DNA from 2 places in the Geobacillus sp. DSP4a genome. Region 2 is predicted to be linked to the other one. Evidence: predicted binding sites of a transcription regulator. Region 2 holds the regulator's gene; the other holds the start of a gene.
What was found. Region 2 encodes CtsR, which represses protease genes until heat stress. Its sites were predicted from a motif close to ATGGTCAATAAAGGTCAAACA; they were not measured.
Positions count from the first base shown of each region.

Region 1: clpB (ATP-dependent chaperone ClpB) is a predicted target of CtsR. The motif match lies at 4,784-4,804, and genes of this name have one in related genera.

Region 1 covers NZ_SDLD01000009.1:56,088-65,644, reverse strand. The annotation lists gene ETC02_RS05135 (carbamoyl phosphate synthase small subunit) at 1-288, shown strand, start outside; gene ETC02_RS05130 (carbamoyl-phosphate synthase (glutamine-hydrolyzing) large subunit) at 281-3,409, shown strand; gene argF (ornithine carbamoyltransferase) at 3,406-4,344, shown strand; gene ETC02_RS05120 (YjzC family protein) at 4,529-4,708, shown strand; gene clpB (ATP-dependent chaperone ClpB) at 4,816-7,404, shown strand; gene ETC02_RS05110 (YjzD family protein) at 7,667-7,855, opposite strand; gene ETC02_RS05105 (alpha/beta hydrolase) at 7,989-8,729, shown strand; gene ETC02_RS05100 (hypothetical protein) at 8,765-9,013, opposite strand; gene ETC02_RS05095 (beta-ketoacyl-ACP synthase III) at 9,288-9,557, shown strand, end outside.
Region 2 covers NZ_SDLD01000020.1:29-9,585, forward strand. The annotation lists partial or broken rRNA gene ETC02_RS08590 (23S ribosomal RNA) at 1-105, shown strand, start outside; rRNA gene rrf (5S ribosomal RNA) at 198-314, shown strand; gene ctsR (transcriptional regulator CtsR) at 605-1,066, shown strand; gene mcsA (protein-arginine kinase activator protein McsA) at 1,081-1,629, shown strand; gene mcsB (protein-arginine kinase McsB) at 1,634-2,725, shown strand; gene clpC (ATP-dependent protease ATP-binding subunit ClpC) at 2,722-5,157, shown strand; gene radA (DNA repair protein RadA) at 5,233-6,606, shown strand; gene ETC02_RS08625 (PIN/TRAM domain-containing protein) at 6,893-7,987, shown strand; gene ispD (2-C-methyl-D-erythritol 4-phosphate cytidylyltransferase) at 8,009-8,695, shown strand; gene ispF (2-C-methyl-D-erythritol 2,4-cyclodiphosphate synthase) at 8,710-9,192, shown strand; gene gltX (glutamate--tRNA ligase) at 9,299-9,557, shown strand, end outside.

The sequences.
Region 1 (9,557 bases), on a different contig from region 2:
GGGCACCGCGGCGCCAATCAGCCGGTGTGGGACGCGGTGAAACAAAACGTGATGATGACATCGCAAAACCATAGTTATGTCGTCAAAGAAGGCAGTTTGGTGGGCAAACCGTTTGACATTCGTTTCATCAACGTCAACGACGGTTCGGTCGAGGGCATCGTCCATCGCCATAAACCGATTTTGTCCGTGCAATACCATCCGGAGGCGCATCCGGGGCCGCACGATACCGGCTATATTTTCGACGAATTTTTGCAAACCGTGTTCAAGGGAGAGAACGTCTATGCCTAAAGATTCTTCGCTTCAATCGATTCTCCTGATCGGGTCGGGGCCGATCGTCATCGGCCAGGCTGCTGAGTTTGATTATTCCGGCACGCAGGCGTGCATCGCCTTAAAGGAAGAAGGATACCGCGTCATTTTAGTGAACAACAATCCGGCGACGATCATGACCGATGATGTCCATGCCGATGCCGTGTATTTTGAACCGCTCACCGTTGAGGCGGTCGAAGCGATCATTGCCAAAGAACGCCCGGACGGGCTGCTCGCCACATTCGGGGGCCAGACAGGGCTCAATTTGGCGTTTCAGCTGCATGAAGCCGGCGTGCTTGAAAAGTATGGGGTGAGACTGCTCGGAACACCGATTGAAGCGATTAAGCGCGGGGAGGACCGCGAAGCGTTCCGCGCGTTGATGCACGAGCTTGGCGAACCGGTGCCGGAAAGCGAAATTGTTACAAGCGTCGAGGAAGCGGTCGCGTTCGCCGAACAAATCGGTTTTCCGATCATTATTCGTCCTGCGTATACGCTCGGCGGGGCGGGCGGCGGCATTGCCGAAAACATGGAGCAGTTTCTCGCGCTCGTAGAAAAAGGATTGAACGAAAGCCCGATTCATCAATGTTTGATCGAACGGAGCGTCGCCGGATTTAAGGAAATTGAATATGAAGTGATGCGCGACCAATCGAATACGTGCATTACCGTTTGCAATATGGAAAACGTCGATCCGGTCGGCATTCATACAGGAGATTCGATCGTCGTTGCACCGTCGCAGACGTTGACCGATGAGGAGTACCAAATGCTCCGTTCGTCGGCGGTGAAGATCATTTCCGCATTAGGGATCATTGGCGGCTGCAACATTCAGTTCGCCCTTGACCCGAACAGCAAACAATATTACTTAATCGAAGTCAACCCGCGCGTCAGCCGCTCGTCAGCGCTGGCGTCCAAGGCGACCGGCTACCCGATCGCCCGCATTGCGGCGAAGCTGGCGGTCGGCTATACGCTTGCGGAACTCGTCAACCCGGTGACGAAAACGACGTACGCCAGCTTTGAACCGGCCTTGGATTATGTCGTCGTCAAGTTTCCGCGCTTGCCGTTTGACAAGTTTCCGCACGCGGATCGGAAGCTCGGCACGCAAATGAAGGCGACCGGGGAAGTGATGGCGATCGACCGTAACATGGAGCGGGCGTTTCAAAAAGCGGTGCAGTCGCTCGAAGGCAAAAACAACGGACTGTTGTTGCCGGAGCTTTCGGTGAAAACGAATGATGAGCTGAAACAGCTGCTTGTCGACAAAGACGACCGCCGCTTTTTCGCGATTTTGGAACTGCTCCGCCGCGGGGTGGCGGTTGAAGCCATTCACAAATGGACGAAAATCGACCGCTTTTTCCTTTGCTCGTTCGAGCGGCTTGTCGCCCTTGAAAAACGGGCAGCGGCTGCAACGTTGGACACGATTGAGGAGCAAACGTTCCGTTTCTTGAAAGAAAAAGGATGTAGCGACGCCTTTTTAGCTGAAACGTGGGGCGTGACGGAGCTTGACGTGCGCAACAAGCGGAAGGAACTTGGCATCGTGCCGTCATACAAAATGGTCGACACGTGCGCGGCCGAATTTCATTCAGAAACGGATTATTACTACTCGACTTATTTCGGCGAAGACGAGCGAAAACAACCGAGCGGCAAAGAGAAAGTGCTGATCATTGGAGCCGGACCGATCCGCATCGGCCAAGGCATTGAGTTTGACTACAGCTCCGTTCATAGCGTGTTCGCCTTGCAAAAAGAGGGCTATGAAACGGTGATGATCAACAACAATCCGGAAACGGTGAGCACCGACTTTGCCGTCGCCGACCGTCTGTACTTTGAACCGCTGACGCTTGAGAGCGTCCTCGATGTTATCGAAGCGGAACAAATCAAGCATGTCATCGTTCAATTTGGCGGTCAGACGGCGATCAATTTGGTCAAAGGACTCGAAGAAGCCGGCGTGCCGCTGCTTGGCGTCACGTACGATATGATTGACCAGCTCGAGGACCGCGATCGTTTTTACCAGTTGCTTGAGGAGCTTGACATCCCGCACGTACCGGGCTTGGTGGCGAACAATGCCGAGGAGCTCGCCGCCAAAGCGGCTGAGATCGGCTGCCCGGTGCTGCTTCGTCCGTCGTATGTCATCGGGGGCCGCGGCATGTTTATCGTCCATAGCGAGGCGCAGCTCGCTGCTTTGATCGAGCAAGGCGAGTTGACCTATCCGATTTTGATTGATGCGTATTTGGACGGGAAAGAGGCAGAAGCGGACATCGTGACGGATGGAACAGACATCGTGTTGCCGGTCATCATTGAACACGTCGAAAAAGCCGGCGTCCACTCCGGTGACAGCTATGCTTGGCTGCCGGCGCAGACGCTCACAGACGAAGAAAAAGCGAAAATCATCGACTATGCGGTCCGGATTGCGAAAAAACTCGGCTTTAAAGGAATTATGAACATTCAATATGTCATTGCGGACGGCAATGTATATGTTCTGGAAGTGAACCCGCGCGCGAGCCGGACGGTGCCGATCGTCAGCAAAACGACCGGCGTGCCGCTGGCGCAAATTGCGACAAAATTATTGCTTGGGAAATCGCTTGTCGACATCGTGGACGAAAAAGCGCGCGGCTTGGCGGTCATGCCGTACGCCGTGTTAAAGTATCCGGTCTTTTCGACCCATAAGCTGCCGGGGGTTGACCCGGTGGTTGGGCCAGAGATGAAATCGACCGGCGAAGGCATCAGCATCGCCGCAACGAAGGAGGAAGCGGCGTATAAAGCGTTTTATCCGTATTTGCAAAAGAAAGCGAACGCGAACGAGGTCTATGTCATTGGCAACATCGATGCCGAGCTGGAGGCAGAGATGACGGCGAAACAGCTGACCATCGTCGCTGATGTCCCGTTTTCCGATTGGGTGAAGCGCGACACGGCGCTTGCAGTGATCGACTTGGGCAAAGAGGAAGGCGAAGCGAACAAACGAATGACTGCGTTGTCCCGACAATTGCTCGTCTTCACGGAACGTGAGACATTGAAGCTCTTCTTGCAGGCGCTCGATGTCGATCATCTTGATGTGCAGCCGATCCATGGCTGGTTGGAAAAGAAAAAACAGGCAGAACAGGCGGTGATCGCATGAATGCAGTGATGTCATTAAAAGGGAGAGATTTTTTAACGCTTCTTGATTTCTCGACAGAAGAAATTTTGGACTTGCTGGCGTTAGCAGCTGATTTAAAAGCGAAACAAAAAGCCGGTGTATCGTATACGCCGCTTTCCGGGAAAACAATGGCGATGATTTTTGAAAAGCCGTCAACGCGCACGCGCGTGTCGTTTGAAGTCGGCATGATTCAGCTTGGCGGCCAGGCGATGTATTTAAACGGAAACGATTTGCAGCTTGGCCGCGGCGAAACGATCGCCGATACGGCCCGCGTCTTGTCGCAATACGTCGATGTCATTATGATTCGCACATTTGCCCATCAAAAAGTCGAGGAGTTGGCCGAATATGCGTCCGTTCCGGTCATCAACGGCCTGACGGACGACGATCATCCGTGCCAGGCGTTGGCGGATTTGCTGACGATTTATGAAGTGAAGAAAACGTTCCAAGGCGTCAAGCTCGCCTATGTCGGCGACGGGAACAACGTCGCCAACGCCTTGCTTGTGGCCGCGGCGAAAGTCGGCATGGATGTCGCCATCGCCTGTCCGCCGGGCTATGAGCCAAGGAAAGAATATGTCGAGGCAGCGCGCCAGATCGGCGAGAAAACCGGGGCAACCGTTGTGGTGACGCACGACCCGCTTGTGGCGGTGGCGGGGGCGGATGCGATTTATACGGATGTCTGGACGAGCATGGGCCAAGAAAGCGAAAGTGCTGAGCGGCTACAAGTGTTTCAGCCGTATCAAGTCAACGAAGAGCTCGTCAAAGCGGCAAAACCGGATTATCTCTTTTTGCATTGTCTGCCGGCCCATCGCGGCGAAGAAGTGACGGCCGGCGTCATGGACGGTCCGAACTCGGTCGTCTTTGAGCAGGCCGGCAACCGGCTTCATGCGCAAAAAGCGATTTTGTTGTCCGTTTTATAGCAAAGGGGGAATTCCCGTTTCGGGAGTTCCTTTTTCACTTTGAAAAGGATTTCGAGGGGAGAGCTCCTTTTCGTTGTGAACAGCTTGGCGTTCCGTTTGCGATCTTCCATCATTTTCCTTCTTATGAACAGCGATGAAACCGGGCATGATAACAAATGCAATCGAAGCAAGGGGGATGAAACAAATGGGCCAACCGCGCCATTTCAAACCAGGCGATAAAGCGCCGAACAACGGCGTGTATATTGAAATCGGCGAAACGGGAGACAATGTAAAGCACCCGAAAAAGCTGAAACTGAAAGCCGGCGATACGTTTCCAGAAACGTCGAACCATAACCGGCATTGGACGTATTTGCGCAAACCGTGAAGCAGAACAAAAGCCATTCCAAGCATGGAGTGGCTTTTCATTTGCCGTGCGCTTTGCGATCCGCTATAATGATTTATGGTCAAAGAAGGTCAAATGGAGGGGACGGCATGGACGCAAGCCGTTTGACGGAAAAACTGCAAGAGGCGCTTATGGCGGCGCAGTCGATCGCCAAAGAGCGGCATCATCAACAGCTTGATGTCGAACATCTTCTGCTGGCGCTCCTCGAGCAAGAAGATGGCTTGGCGCCGCGGCTGTTTGCCCTTTGCGGCGCCGACCGCGCTCAGGCGATCCGCTGGCTGCAAGACCGGCTTCGCCAAAAGCCGGAAGTGCACGGAGCGGGAGAGGGACAGATGTACGTTGCGCCTGCCTTGGCGCGGCTGCTTGAGGAGGCGGAAAACGAAGCGAAGCGAATGCAAGATGAGTACATATCGGTCGAACATGTGCTGCTCGCGCTGTCTCATGGCGCCGAGCCGGTTGCCCGGCAACTGGCATCGTTTGGCTTGACAGAGGAAGCACTGGTAGAAGCCGTGAGAAAGGTAAGGGGGAATCAACGCGTGACGAGTCCACATCCGGAAGCAACCTATGAAGCGTTGGCCAAATACGGGCGCGATCTTGTCGCCGAGGCGAAGGCGGGAAAAATCGACCCGGTCATCGGCCGCGACAGCGAAATTCGCCGCGTCATCCGCATTTTGTCGCGGAAGACGAAAAACAACCCGGTGCTGATCGGTGAGCCGGGCGTTGGGAAGACCGCTATTGTCGAGGGGCTCGCCCAGCGCATCGTGCGCAAAGACGTCCCGGACGGGTTGAAAGACAAAACGATTTTCGCTCTTGACATGAGCGCGCTCGTCGCCGGAGCGAAGTTTCGCGGTGAGTTTGAAGAGCGGCTGAGGGCTGTATTGAACGAAATTAAAAAAAGCGAGGGCCGCATCATCTTGTTTATCGACGAGCTGCACACGATCGTTGGCGCCGGCCGGGCCGAAGGGGCGATCGACGCCGGCAATATGTTAAAGCCAATGCTCGCCCGCGGCGAGCTGCGCTGCATCGGGGCGACGACGCTTGATGAGTACCGACAATACATCGAAAAAGACCCAGCGCTCGAACGCCGCTTCCAGCAAGTGCTCGTCCAAGAGCCGACCGTCGAGGATACGATTTCGATCTTGCGCGGATTGAAAGAGCGATACGAAGTGCACCATGGCGTGAAAATTCACGACCGGGCGCTCGTCGCGGCCGCGGTGTTGTCCGACCGCTACATCTCGGATCGCTTTTTGCCTGACAAAGCGATCGATCTCGTTGATGAGGCGTGCGCAACGATCCGGACGGAAATGGAATCAATGCCGTCGGAGCTTGATGAAGTGATGCGCCGCGTCATGCAGCTGGAAATTGAAGAGGCGGCGTTAAGCAAAGAGACGGATGAAGCGAGCCGCGAGCGGCTGGCGGCATTGCAAAAAGAACTCGCTGACTTGCGCGAAAAAGCGAATGCCATGAAAGCGCAATGGCAACAAGAGAAAGAGGCGCTTGACCGTGTCCGCCGCGTGCGCGAGGAACTTGAGCGGGCGAAGCGTGAGCTCGAGGACGCGGAAAACGACTACGATTTAAACAGGGCGGCCGAGCTGCGTCATGGACGGATCCCGCAGCTTGAGAAGCAGCTCAGGCAGCTCGAGCAAGAAATCAGCGAGCAACGGGAAGGAAAATTGCTGCGCGAGGAAGTGACGGAAGAAGAGATTGCCGAAATCGTGTCGCGCTGGACAGGCATTCCGCTCACCCGCCTTGTCGAAGGGGAGCGGGAAAAGCTGCTGCGGCTTCATGAATGGCTCCATAAGCGAGTCATCGGCCAAGACGAAGCGGTGGAGCTCGTCGCCGACGCCATCTTGCGGGCGCGGGCCGGGATGAAAGACCCGAACCGTCCGATCGGCTCGTTTTTGTTCCTTGGACCGACCGGCGTCGGCAAAACGGAGCTGGCCAAAGCGCTGGCCGAGGCGCTGTTTGACAGCGAGGAGCAGCTCATTCGCCTCGATATGTCCGAATACATGGAAAAACATGCTGTCTCCCGTTTGATCGGGGCGCCGCCCGGCTATGTCGGCTATGAGGAAGGCGGCCAGCTGACCGAGGCAGTGCGGCGCAAGCCGTATTCCGTTCTATTGTTCGATGAAATCGAAAAAGCTCATCCGGACGTGTTCAACATCCTGCTGCAGCTGCTCGATGACGGACGGCTCACCGACTCGCACGGGCGGACGGTCGATTTTAAAAACACAGTCGTCATTATGACATCGAACATCGGCTCGCCGCTGTTATTGGAACACAAAGACGGCGACATCGATGAACAGACGCGCAGCCAAGTGTTTGACCAATTGCGCGCCCATTTCCGCCCAGAATTTTTAAACCGGATCGACGATATCGTCTTATTTAAGCCATTGTCGATGAATGAGGTGAAAGGCATCATCGAAAAGTTCGCCCGCGAGCTGTCGGCCCGTTTGGCCGATCGGCATATCGAACTCGTGCTGACCGAAGCGGCGAAGCAATACATCGCCGAAGCGGGCTTCGATCCGGTCTACGGCGCCCGCCCCTTAAAGCGGTTTATGCAAAAGCAGATCGAAACGCCGCTTGCGAAAGAGCTGATCGCTGGGCGGGTGAAAGATTACAGCACCGTCACGGTCGATGCCGAAAACGGCCGGCTTGTCATTCGCCCGTCAGCGTGAAACGAGTCGAAGAGGCGGGGGATAGCCGGGGGAAGAGACGCGCTTCTTGCTGGCAGCGTCAAACGTTTTTATGCCCCCATAAAGCCCATCCCATTGAGCATTGTGGGGCACGTGGCCGGCTGCAGAAAACACCAACCTACACCCATCAAGATGGAATCCCTCCTCGACTTACGCCTATATACGTGTTGGAATGGGGCTTCTCGATGACAAAAACAACGCCTTGGGACTTTCAACCCAAGGCGTTGTCTTATGAGGAGAATGATCAATGGCGATGATCCCCAGCCGGCTCGTCCGGAATCAAAGCGGCGACGACAAGGACTAAAACGGTCACGATCACGCCGAGCAAGGCGCCGGTTGTGAAGTTGTAGCCGATCCCTTGCATCGAGCCCATGACGTACGTCGCCATTTGCACAAGCAAAAACGTCCAAAAAAACGTCCAAAACAAGCGCATCTTTGTTCCTCCCATCTTCTCGTCATTCCTTTTCTTATCTTATCACAATTTGTCGCGTAGGCATATACCCGGACGTTTTTTTTGGCCGCGCATATCGTATACTGTACAATTATGTATCGTCAAACAAGGGTGAATGGAAACGATGGCAGGACAACGACGGTTTTTCCAACTCGATGAACAATGGTGCATCGTTCACGTGCCGGAGCGCCCAAACGGGTTTGCCCTTTTTTTAATGGGCGATGGCGACCATTTCGTGAATGAACAGACGAGTTTTTGGCTCGAGCATCCGAGACGGCGCCAGTGGCTGGACGAGTGGCTTGAACAAGGGTACACGGTGTTTTCATCTCATTTGTACGGCCGGCATTGGGGAAGCCCGAAGGCGGTCCGGCTGGCGCGCCAACTCATCTACTCGGTATTGAAAAGCGAGATCGTCAACCGACGCATCTATATCGTCGCCGAAGGAATGGGCGCGCTCGTCGCCCTGCAGTTGCTTGGCGTCATGCCGAGGCAAATCCGCGCCGTCGCCATGCTCAACCCTTGCCTTGATGTGCGCGCCCAGCTTGAACACGAGCGGGGCCACCCATTCGTGTATCGGCGGATGGTAAAAGAAATCGCCCTCGCTTACGGATTGAAGGAAGAGGAAGTGCCGGAGGGTGTCCCGTCTCTTTTCCTTAGCCCGCACGATGTCCCGGTGATGATTTGGCAGCTCGCCGGCGTGAGCGAATACCCGTCCGCATTGCATAGCCGGAAGTACGAACAATGGATGAAAACAACCAACCACCGGGTGCGCATCGTCTACCAGCTGCCGGAAAAGCGGCGCCAGCTTGCTTGGCAGATCGGGCAATTTTTTCGCCAATATAACGAACTCCCGTAAAGAGCGAAGGCAGACGCATGAGGTTGTTGCGTCTGCTATTTTTTCAATCCATCGATGAGCGAGGAGATTTTTTTGATGAGCGGTTTCAGCTGCTGCAACGAGTCCGTCAGCGTACCGACGTTTTCGACGAGTTTCATCAAATCAATGTTTGGCAGCGGGAGCGGCTCCGTTTTTGTTTGTTCGTCCCGCCGGCCGGTCCGTTTTGGAGGAAAGGGGCCGAACATGAGGCGGGAGAAGCGGTCGCGCTCTTCACGGCTTTGCCGGGATGATGGGACGTTCGCCATAAAATCAGTCCTCCTTTTTTCCTCATCGTTTGCTTGTCATTGTATTGTATGGCGGAGGTAAAACGTTGGTTTGGACAAATGCCTTCGGGCGGGAAGAAAGCAATAGGATTCCGGCCGGGAAGGCGCGCTTTTGCTATTGCGCATATGCGCTCTTTCCGTTAAAATTAGTACCAAGTAATAATAATTGGTTATGTGGACTGATTGTACGTTGACAATTGTGCTGTACTTGGGAGGCTTTTCGGTTATTTTGGAAGAAAAAAAGGAGATGAATGGTATGGGAGCAGGAATTATCGGGGTCGGCCGCTATGTGCCGGAAAAGGTGTTGACCAACGCCGACTTGGAGAAAATGATGGATACATCAGACGAATGGATTCGGACGCGCACCGGGATTGAGGAACGCCGCATTGCGGCAGATGACATCGATACGTCCGATATGGCGTATTTTGCTGCCGAAAAGGCGCTTGCGGATGCCGGTGTCGAGGCGAAAGACATCGATCTCATTGTCGTTGCTACCGTAACGCCAGACCGTTCCTTTCCATCAGTT
Region 2 (9,557 bases):
TCAGGCGGGTAAGATCCCTCGAAGATGACGAGGTCGATAGGTCCGAGGTGGAAGCGTGGCGACACGTGGAGCTGACGGATACTAATCGATCGAGGGCTTAACCTAACAAGAAAAGTGGAGGCGAGCGGTTCGCCCCGGCTTCTTCCCAAAACGGTTATCTAGTTTTCAGGGAACGAATTCCTGACAACCTCATATGGCCTAGTGGTGATAGCGGAGGGGAAACACCCGTTCCCATCCCGAACACGGAAGTTAAGCCCTCCAGCGCCGATGGTAGTTGGGGCCAGCGCCCCTGCAAGAGTAGGTCGCTGCTAGGCTAAGCAGAAAGCACGCCTTTTTCTTCATTAGGAGAAAAAGCGTGCTTTTTCGTTTATCTGACCGAGAAGCGTTTTACTGGGCGAAAAAACGGATATTCTATAGATAGTCTCCCTTGTTTCGGTAGCCCTTGCAATTTTTCGTCATACATTGTATAGTAAAATCAAGGTCAAATATAGTCAAAGTCAACAAGATGGCGGTGATGCTTCCTCCCAAGGAATGCCCGTTTATTATTGGGCAGGGAGCAGCTTGACCGCCAAGCAGCTTGGTTGTGAGGAAGGTGGGAGGTAGAGTGCCAAACATTTCCGACATTATCGAGCAATATTTGAAGCAAGTACTCAATATGAGCGACCAAGACATCGTTGAAATTAAACGAAGTGAAATTGCTAATAAATTCAAATGTGTTCCCTCGCAAATCAACTATGTCATCAACACGAGATTCACGCTCGAGCGCGGATATATTGTTGAAAGCAAGCGCGGTGGCGGCGGCTATATCCGCATTATGAAAGTAAAGACGAAAAGCGAGGCGCAGCTGATTGACCAGTTGCTCGAGCTGATCGACCACCGCATCAGCCAGTCGAGCGCCGAAGATGTGATAAAACGACTTATGGAAGAAAAGGTGATTTCGGAGCGGGAAGCGAAAATGATGTTGAGCGTGATGGATCGCTCCGTTTTATATATCGATTTGCCCGAACGGGATGAACTGCGGGCGCGCATGTTAAAGGCGATGCTGACGTCGCTAAAGTATAAGTAGGGGAGGGGGAGGCATTGATTTGCCAAGAATGCAAGCAACGCCCGGCGACGATGCATTTTACGAAAATAGTCAACGGGGAAAAAACGGAATTTCACCTTTGCGAGCAATGCGCCAAAGAACATGGTCATACGTTTATGCTCTATGGCCATGACGACTTTCCGCTCAACAATTTGTTAGCGGGGCTTCTCAACTTTCAAGCTCCGATGAAAGAAGTGACGGCCAATTCGTTCCCGAATCCGGATTTGCTTCAATGCGAGACGTGCCAAATGACATACCACCAGTTTACGCAAATTGGGCGGTTCGGTTGCGCCGACTGCTATCGGACGTTTGCCCGTTACCTTCCGCCGATTTTAAAACGGCTTCATAGCGGAAATACTGCTCATTCAGGGAAAATTCCGAAGCGAAAAGGCGGCGTCCTCCATTTGCGGAAGCAGCTGGCCACGTTGAAACAAAAGCTTCAGGAATTAGTTGCCCGCGAGGAATTTGAGCGGGCGGCCGAGGTGCGCGACCAGATTCGTTCGTTAGAGGACGAACTTCGCCGACGTGGAGAGGGGGAGATGTAGCGGTATGTCATTTGGAAAGTTTTTCAACACAGCGGTCAGCGCTTGGATGAGCCAGGAGGGGCCGAATTCGGACATCGTGTTGAGCAGCCGCATCCGGCTGGCGCGCAATATTGTTGATTTTCGTTTCCCAACGCTGTTTAGCAGCGAAGAGGCGAAACAAATCGTTGCCTTGTTTGAGCGCGCGTTCGTCCATCGTCCGTATGGGGAAGCGGGACGGTTTGAACTGTTGAAAATGTCGGAGCTTCAACCGATTGAAAAACGGGTATTGGTGGAAAAGCACTTAATCAGCCCGCATTTGGCTGAAGATTCGCCGTTTGGCGCCTGCCTGCTTTCGGAAAATGAGGAAATCAGCATTATGATCAACGAGGAAGACCATATCCGCATTCAGTGTCTGTTTCCAGGGCTTCAGCTTGCCGAGGCGCTTGAGGCGGCGAGCGAGTTGGATGATTGGATTGAAGGGCATGTCAACTATGCGTTCGATGAACGGCTTGGTTACTTAACGAGCTGTCCGACGAACGTCGGAACAGGGTTGCGGGCGTCGGTGATGATGCATCTTCCGGCGCTGGTGCTGACGCAGCAGATCAACCGCATCATCCCTGCCATCAACCAGTTGGGACTCGTCGTCCGCGGCACGTACGGGGAAGGAAGTGAGGCTTTAGGGAACATTTTCCAAATTTCGAACCAAATTACGCTCGGAAAATCAGAAGAAGATATTGTCGCTGATTTGCATACGATCGTTGAGCAGCTCATCGCCCAAGAAAGGGCGGCTCGCCAGGCATTAGTGAAAACGTTGGGCATACAATTAGAAGACAAGGTATTCCGTTCATACGGCATATTGGCCAACTGCCGCGTCATCGATTCAAAGGAGGCGGCGCAATGCCTGTCGGATGTGCGTTTAGGGATCGATTTAGGATATATCAAAAACGTCCCGCGCAACATTTTAAATGAGCTGATGATTTTGACGCAGCCAGGATTTTTGCAACAATATGCCGGAGGGGTGCTTCGCCCTGAGGAACGGGATGTCCGCCGGGCGGCGTTGATTCGGGAACGCTTAAGGATGGAAACACGAAGAAAGATGGAGGGTGATGAACGATGATGTTTGGCAGATTTACGGAACGGGCGCAAAAAGTGCTGGCGTTGGCGCAAGAGGAAGCCATCCGCCTCGGCCATAACAATATCGGAACCGAACATATTTTGCTTGGGCTGATCCGTGAGGGGGAAGGAATCGCTGCTAAAGCGCTCATGGCGCTTGGACTTGGCCCGGATAAAATCCAAAAAGAAGTCGAATCGCTCATCGGCCGCGGCAATGAAGTGTCCCATACGCTCCATTACACGCCGCGGGCGAAAAAAGTGATCGAGCTGTCAATGGACGAAGCGAGGAAACTTGGCCATTCGTATGTCGGCACGGAGCATATTTTGCTTGGTTTGATCCGCGAGGGGGAAGGCGTGGCCGCTCGCGTGCTGAACAACCTCGGGGTGAGCTTGAACAAGGCGCGCCAACAAGTGTTGCAACTGCTCGGCAGCAATGAATCGGTATCGGGTCACGGCGGTGGGGGGGCTTCGCATGTAAGCACGCCGACGCTTGACAGCCTTGCCCGCGATTTGACGGCGATTGCCCGCGAAGGGCGGCTTGATCCGGTCATCGGCCGCAGCAAAGAAATTCAGCGTGTCATTGAAGTGTTGAGCCGACGGACAAAAAACAACCCGGTGCTCATCGGTGAACCGGGGGTTGGAAAAACAGCGATCGCGGAAGGATTGGCCCAGCAAATCGTCAACAACGAAGTGCCGGAAACGCTGCGCGACAAACGGGTCATGACGCTCGATATGGGGACGGTCGTCGCCGGGACGAAATACCGCGGCGAATTTGAAGACCGGCTGAAAAAAGTGATGGACGAAATTCGCCAGGCGGGCAATATCATTTTGTTCATCGATGAACTCCATACGTTAATCGGCGCTGGCGGAGCCGAAGGGGCCATCGACGCATCGAACATTTTAAAGCCGGCCTTGGCGCGTGGAGAATTGCAATGTATCGGTGCGACAACGCTTGATGAATACCGCAAATACATTGAGAAAGATGCTGCGCTCGAGCGCCGCTTCCAGCCGATTCACGTCGATGAGCCGACAGTTGAAGAGTCGATTCAAATTTTAAAAGGGCTGCGCGACCGGTATGAAGCGCATCATCGCGTCTCGATTTCCGATGAGGCGATCATTCAGGCAGTCAAACTTTCCGACCGGTATATTACCGACCGGTTCCTGCCGGATAAAGCGATCGACTTGATTGATGAAGCTTGCTCGAAAGTGCGTCTCCGTTCGTTCACGGCGCCGCCGAAACTGAAAGAACTGGAGCAAAAGCTTGAAGAAGTGCGAAAAGAGAAAGATGCGGCCGTGCAAAGCCAAGAATTTGAAAAAGCGGCGTCGCTGCGTGATATGGAGCAGCGGCTGCGTGAAGAGCTTGAAGAAACGAAACGTGCGTGGAAAGAAAAACAAGGCCAAGAAAATTTGGAAGTGACGGTCGAAGACATTGCCGCGGTCGTCTCGAGTTGGACCGGGATTCCGGTATCGAAGCTGGCCGAGACGGAAACCGAGCGGCTGTTGAAACTGGAAGAAATTTTGCATTCGCGCGTCGTCGGCCAAGACGAGGCGGTCAAAGCGGTGGCCAAAGCGGTGCGCCGCGCCCGGGCTGGCCTCAAAGACCCGAAACGCCCGATCGGTTCGTTCATTTTCCTCGGCCCGACCGGCGTCGGGAAAACGGAATTGGCCCGTGCATTGGCCGAGGCAATGTTTGGAGATGAAGATGCCCTCATTCGCATCGATATGTCCGAGTATATGGAAAAACACTCGACATCGCGGCTCATCGGTTCGCCGCCGGGGTATGTCGGCTACGAAGAAGGCGGCCAGCTGACCGAAAAAGTGCGCCGCAAGCCATACTCGGTCGTTCTGTTGGATGAGATGGAAAAAGCGCATCCGGACGTGTTTAACATCTTGCTGCAGGTGCTCGAAGACGGGCGGTTGACTGACTCGAAAGGGCGGACGGTTGACTTCCGCAACACGATCATCATTATGACATCGAACGTCGGCGCGGATGCTTTGAAGCGGAACAAGTATGTCGGCTTTAACATCCAGGATGGAAACCAGCAATACAAAGACATGAAAAGCAAGGTCATGGATGAGCTGAAAAAAGCGTTCCGTCCGGAGTTTTTGAACCGGATCGATGAAATTATCGTCTTCCATTCGCTTGAAAAAGACCATCTAAAACAAATTGTCCGTCTGATGGCTGATACGCTGGTGAAACGGCTGAAAGAGCAAGATATTGACCTTGAATTGACGGAGGCGGCGATTGAGAAAATCGCTGCTGAAGGTTTCGATCCGGAATACGGGGCTCGCCCGTTGCGCCGCGCTTTGCAAAAACATATTGAAGACCGTTTGTCCGAAGAACTGTTAAAAGGCACGATCGCCAAAGGACAAAAAGTGGTCGTTGATGTGAAAGATGGGGAATTTGTCGTATTGGCAAAACAGGCCGTGATGTGATGAAAAAAGGTATGCGGCACGATGCTGCCCATACCTTTTTTCCATATGGAACACAAGAGAGAAAGGGTTAGTTCAATGGCGAAAAAGAAGACGAAATTTGTTTGCCAAGAGTGCGGATACGAATCGGCGAAGTGGCTCGGCCGCTGCCCGGGATGCCAAACGTGGAACTCATTCGTCGAGGAAATCGAGCCGGTCAGAACCGCTGTGCGAGGGGCGTTTCTCCATTCGGAGCCGTCCGGGTCCGCTAAACCGGTTCCGATTACCGCCGTTGCCGCGGTGCAAGAGCCGCGCATCGAAACGAACAGTGCAGAGTTCAATCGCGTGCTCGGTGGGGGGATCGTCAAAGGGTCGCTCGTCTTAATCGGCGGCGACCCCGGCATCGGCAAGTCGACGCTGTTGCTGCAGGCCTCAGCGCAACTGGCGGCGGCTAGGCATACAGTGTTGTATGTATCGGGCGAGGAATCCGTCAAACAGGTAAAACTGCGCGCTGGGCGCCTTCGCGCCGAGTCCGATCATCTGTATGTGTTAGCGGAGGCGAATTTGGAATATATTGTATCAGCGATTGAAACGATTCAGCCCGCCTGTGTCGTGATTGATTCAATCCAGACGGTGTACCGGACGGATATTACGTCAGCGCCGGGCAGTGTCGCCCAAGTGCGCGAGTGCACCGCTGAGTTGATGAAAATCGCCAAAACAAAAGGCGTCGCCATTTTTATCGTCGGCCATGTGACGAAAGAAGGGGCGATCGCCGGGCCGCGCATTCTCGAGCATATGGTCGATACCGTCCTTTATTTTGAGGGGGAGCGGCATCATACGTACCGCATTTTGCGGGCGGTGAAAAACCGCTTCGGTTCGACGAATGAAATCGGTATTTTTGAAATGCGCGACATCGGGCTGCGGGAAGTGGAAAATCCGTCCGAAGTGTTTTTGGAAGAGCGATCGCACGGGGTGGCGGGTTCGACGGTGGTGGCGGCCATGGAAGGGACGCGCCCGGTTCTGGTGGAAATTCAAGCGCTCGTTTCGCCGACAAGCTTCGGCAACCCGAGGCGGATGGCGACCGGCCTCGATCATAACCGCGTGTCGTTGCTTATGGCCGTATTGGAAAAGCGGGTCGGGCTGCTGTTGCAAAACCAAGATGCCTATTTGAAGGTGGCGGGCGGAGTGAAGCTTGATGAGCCGGCCATTGACCTAGCCATCGCCGTCAGCATCGCCTCAAGCTTTCGCGATCGGCCGACCAATCCGGCCGACGTCATTATCGGTGAAGTCGGGTTGACCGGGGAAGTGCGGCGTGTCTCCCGCATTGAACAGCGTGTGCAAGAGGCTGTCAAACTAGGTTTTTCCCGTGTCATTGTACCGAAAAACAATTTGGCAGGTTGGCAGCCGCCGGCAAGCGTTCAGGTGATCGGCGTTTCCCATGTGGCCGAGGCGCTCGAGCACACGATGATTTGAACGCTTTCTTCGGGGGAACGGGCAAATAGGAAACGGCTGGGGGCGCTCGCTAAAGCATCCTCTTGCTCCGCCCCGATCATGTTTTGCATGAAATGACCGAACCTTTTTGTTTCGAACAACGTAAATATATATAGGGGGGCAACGTCCTTCCGCTGTGCACGGGCGTCCAGCGCGAATTGTTACAAGCGGATGTCGAATGTTCAAAAATGGTTAAAAATTGGGTTTCGGTTGGTTTCAAACATTGGAAACTGTTTATAATGTTAGATAGGGAGGTGAAGATGAGCCGATGGTCAAACGTGTCGTACAACTATTTTTTCTCGCCGTAGGCGGAACGCTGGGCGCCATGTTTTTGCCTGATTTGCTTGCGCTGTTGAATGTAAGCGGCATGCCGCTCATCCATAATTCCTATACGTTGGCGGTGTTGGGCGCTGTTCTTTTCTTTTTGTTGACGTTTTGGCTTGTGGATTATGTTGTGGACATGGTGCGCTGGGTCGAGGAAACATTGGTAAGGGCGCCTGCTGCTGACGTGCTGTTTGGCAGCCTCGGGCTGATTTTTGGTCTTATTATTGCGTTTTTGGTCGTCATGCCGCTGCAATCGTTTCGAATTCAAGTGTTGAACACGGTGCTGCCGATTTTTTTGACGATCTTGCTTGGCTATTTAGGGTTTCGTGTCGGCTTAAAGAAACGGAATGAGCTGATGAACTTATTTTCTCTTTCCAATCGAATGACAAAGAAAAAAGGCGGAGAAACCGAGAACGAGGCGCCGAAAGGTGGAGCGGTGAAAATTTTGGACACAAGCGTCATCATCGATGGGCGGATTGCGGACATTTGCCAAACCGGGTTTTTGGAAGGCCCGCTTGTCATTCCCCGTTTTGTGTTAGAGGAGCTCCAGCATATCGCCGACTCCTCCGATGTGCTGAAGCGAAACCGCGGCCGCCGCGGCTTGGATATTTTAAACCGCATTCAAAAAGAGATGGCGATGAAGGTGGAAATTCATGAGGACGACTTCAGCGATGTGCAAGAAGTCGACAGCAAGCTCGTCAAACTAGCCAAACAGCTTCAAGGCGTCGTCGTCACAAATGATTTCAACTTGAACAAAGTGTGTGAGCTGCAAAACGTGCGCGTCCTTAATATCAACGATTTGGCTAATGCCGTCAAGCCGATCGTCCTGCCGGGCGAGGAGCTGAATGTGCATGTCATTAAGGACGGAAAGGAACATAACCAGGGCGTTGCTTACTTGGATGACGGAACGATGATTGTTGTCGAAGACGGCAAAGAATATATCGGCAAACGGGTTGACGTCCTAGTCACCAGCGTGTTACAAACATCTGCGGGGAGAATGATTTTTGCCAAGCTGAAGCTGTTGCAAAAAGCGCTGTAAACAGAACAGGGGAAACGTCCAATGAACTACGAAGCGATTGTCTTGGCGGCCGGACAAGGAAAGCGGATGAACGCCGGTATGAATAAGCAGTTTATTGAACTAGGCGGCGAACCGCTCATCGTCCGGACGCTGAAGGTGTTCGACCGCGATGAACGGTGCGCCCGCGTCGTGCTTGTCGTGAATCCGGCGGAGCGAAGCCGCTTTGAGCAACTTGTCGTTCGTTTTCGTATCAAAAAAGTGGCAGCGTTCGCTGAGGGCGGCGAGGAGCGGCAACATAGCGTCTATAACGGGCTGCAGGCGTTAGAGGGACGGGGCATTGTCCTGATCCACGACGGCGCCCGCCCGTTTATTCACGTCCGCCATTTGCATGAGCTGGCGGATGCAGCCGCCCGATACGGGGCAGCGGTCCCGGCTGTGCGGGTGAAAGACACGATCAAAAAAGTGGACGGTTTGTTTGTCGAACAGACGATTGATCGTTCCAGCTTGTGGGCGGTGCAGACGCCACAAGCTTTTCGTCTGTCTTTGATCGCCGAGGCGCATGAGGCTGCGAAACGGGAAGGCTATCTTGGCACGGACGACGCCAGCCTCGTCGAGCGGCTCGGCAAGCCGGTGAAAATTGTAGAAGGGGACTACCGCAACATTAAACTGACGACTCCGGAAGACATTTTGTTTGCCGAGGCGATTTTAGCGAGCCGCATCGCGGAGTAAACGGAGGTGAAGACATGTTTCGCATCGGACAAGGGTTTGACGTTCACCAGCTCGTTGAAGGGCGTCCGCTTATCATTGGCGGCGTACATATTCCGCATGAGAAAGGGCTGCTCGGCCATTCGGATGCCGATGTTCTGCTCCACGCGGTGGCGGACGCGTGCCTTGGAGCGATTGGCGCCGGCGATATCGGACGGCATTTTCCTGATGATGACCCGCGCTATAAAGACGCGGACTCAACCGAATTGTTGGCGCACGTATGGACGCTCGTCCGGAAGGAAGGGTATGCATTGGTGAACGCCGACTGTACGATTATCGCTCAAAAGCCGAAAATGGCTCCGTACATTGAGGAGATGAAAGCCGTGATCGCCCGCCTGCTTGAAGCCGAGCGCACACAAGTGAACGTCAAGGCGACGACAACGGAAAAACTCGGGTTCACCGGGCGCGGGGAAGGCATTGCCGCCCAAGCGGTCGTGTTGCTTAAAAAGAGCGGGGAGTAAGGCGCAGCCGTTAGGCGCCGAATGGGGCGAGCCGTCCGTTTTGAACTTTGCCGCGATAAACGGTACAATAAGGGTACAAGTTTGGATGAAAGTGGAGGGTTGGACGATGGCAAAAGATGTGCGCGTGCGCTATGCGCCGAGCCCGACCGGCCATTTGCATATCGGAGGGGCGCGGACCGCGCTGTTTAACTATTTGTTTGCTCGCCATCACGGCGGAAAAATGATCGTCCGCATCGAGGATACGGATATCGAACGGAACGTGGAAGGCGGCGAACAGTCGCAGCTCGAAAACTTACAATGGCTCGGCATCGATTATGACGAGTCCGTTGATAAAGATGGCGGCTATGGGCCGTACCGCCAGACGG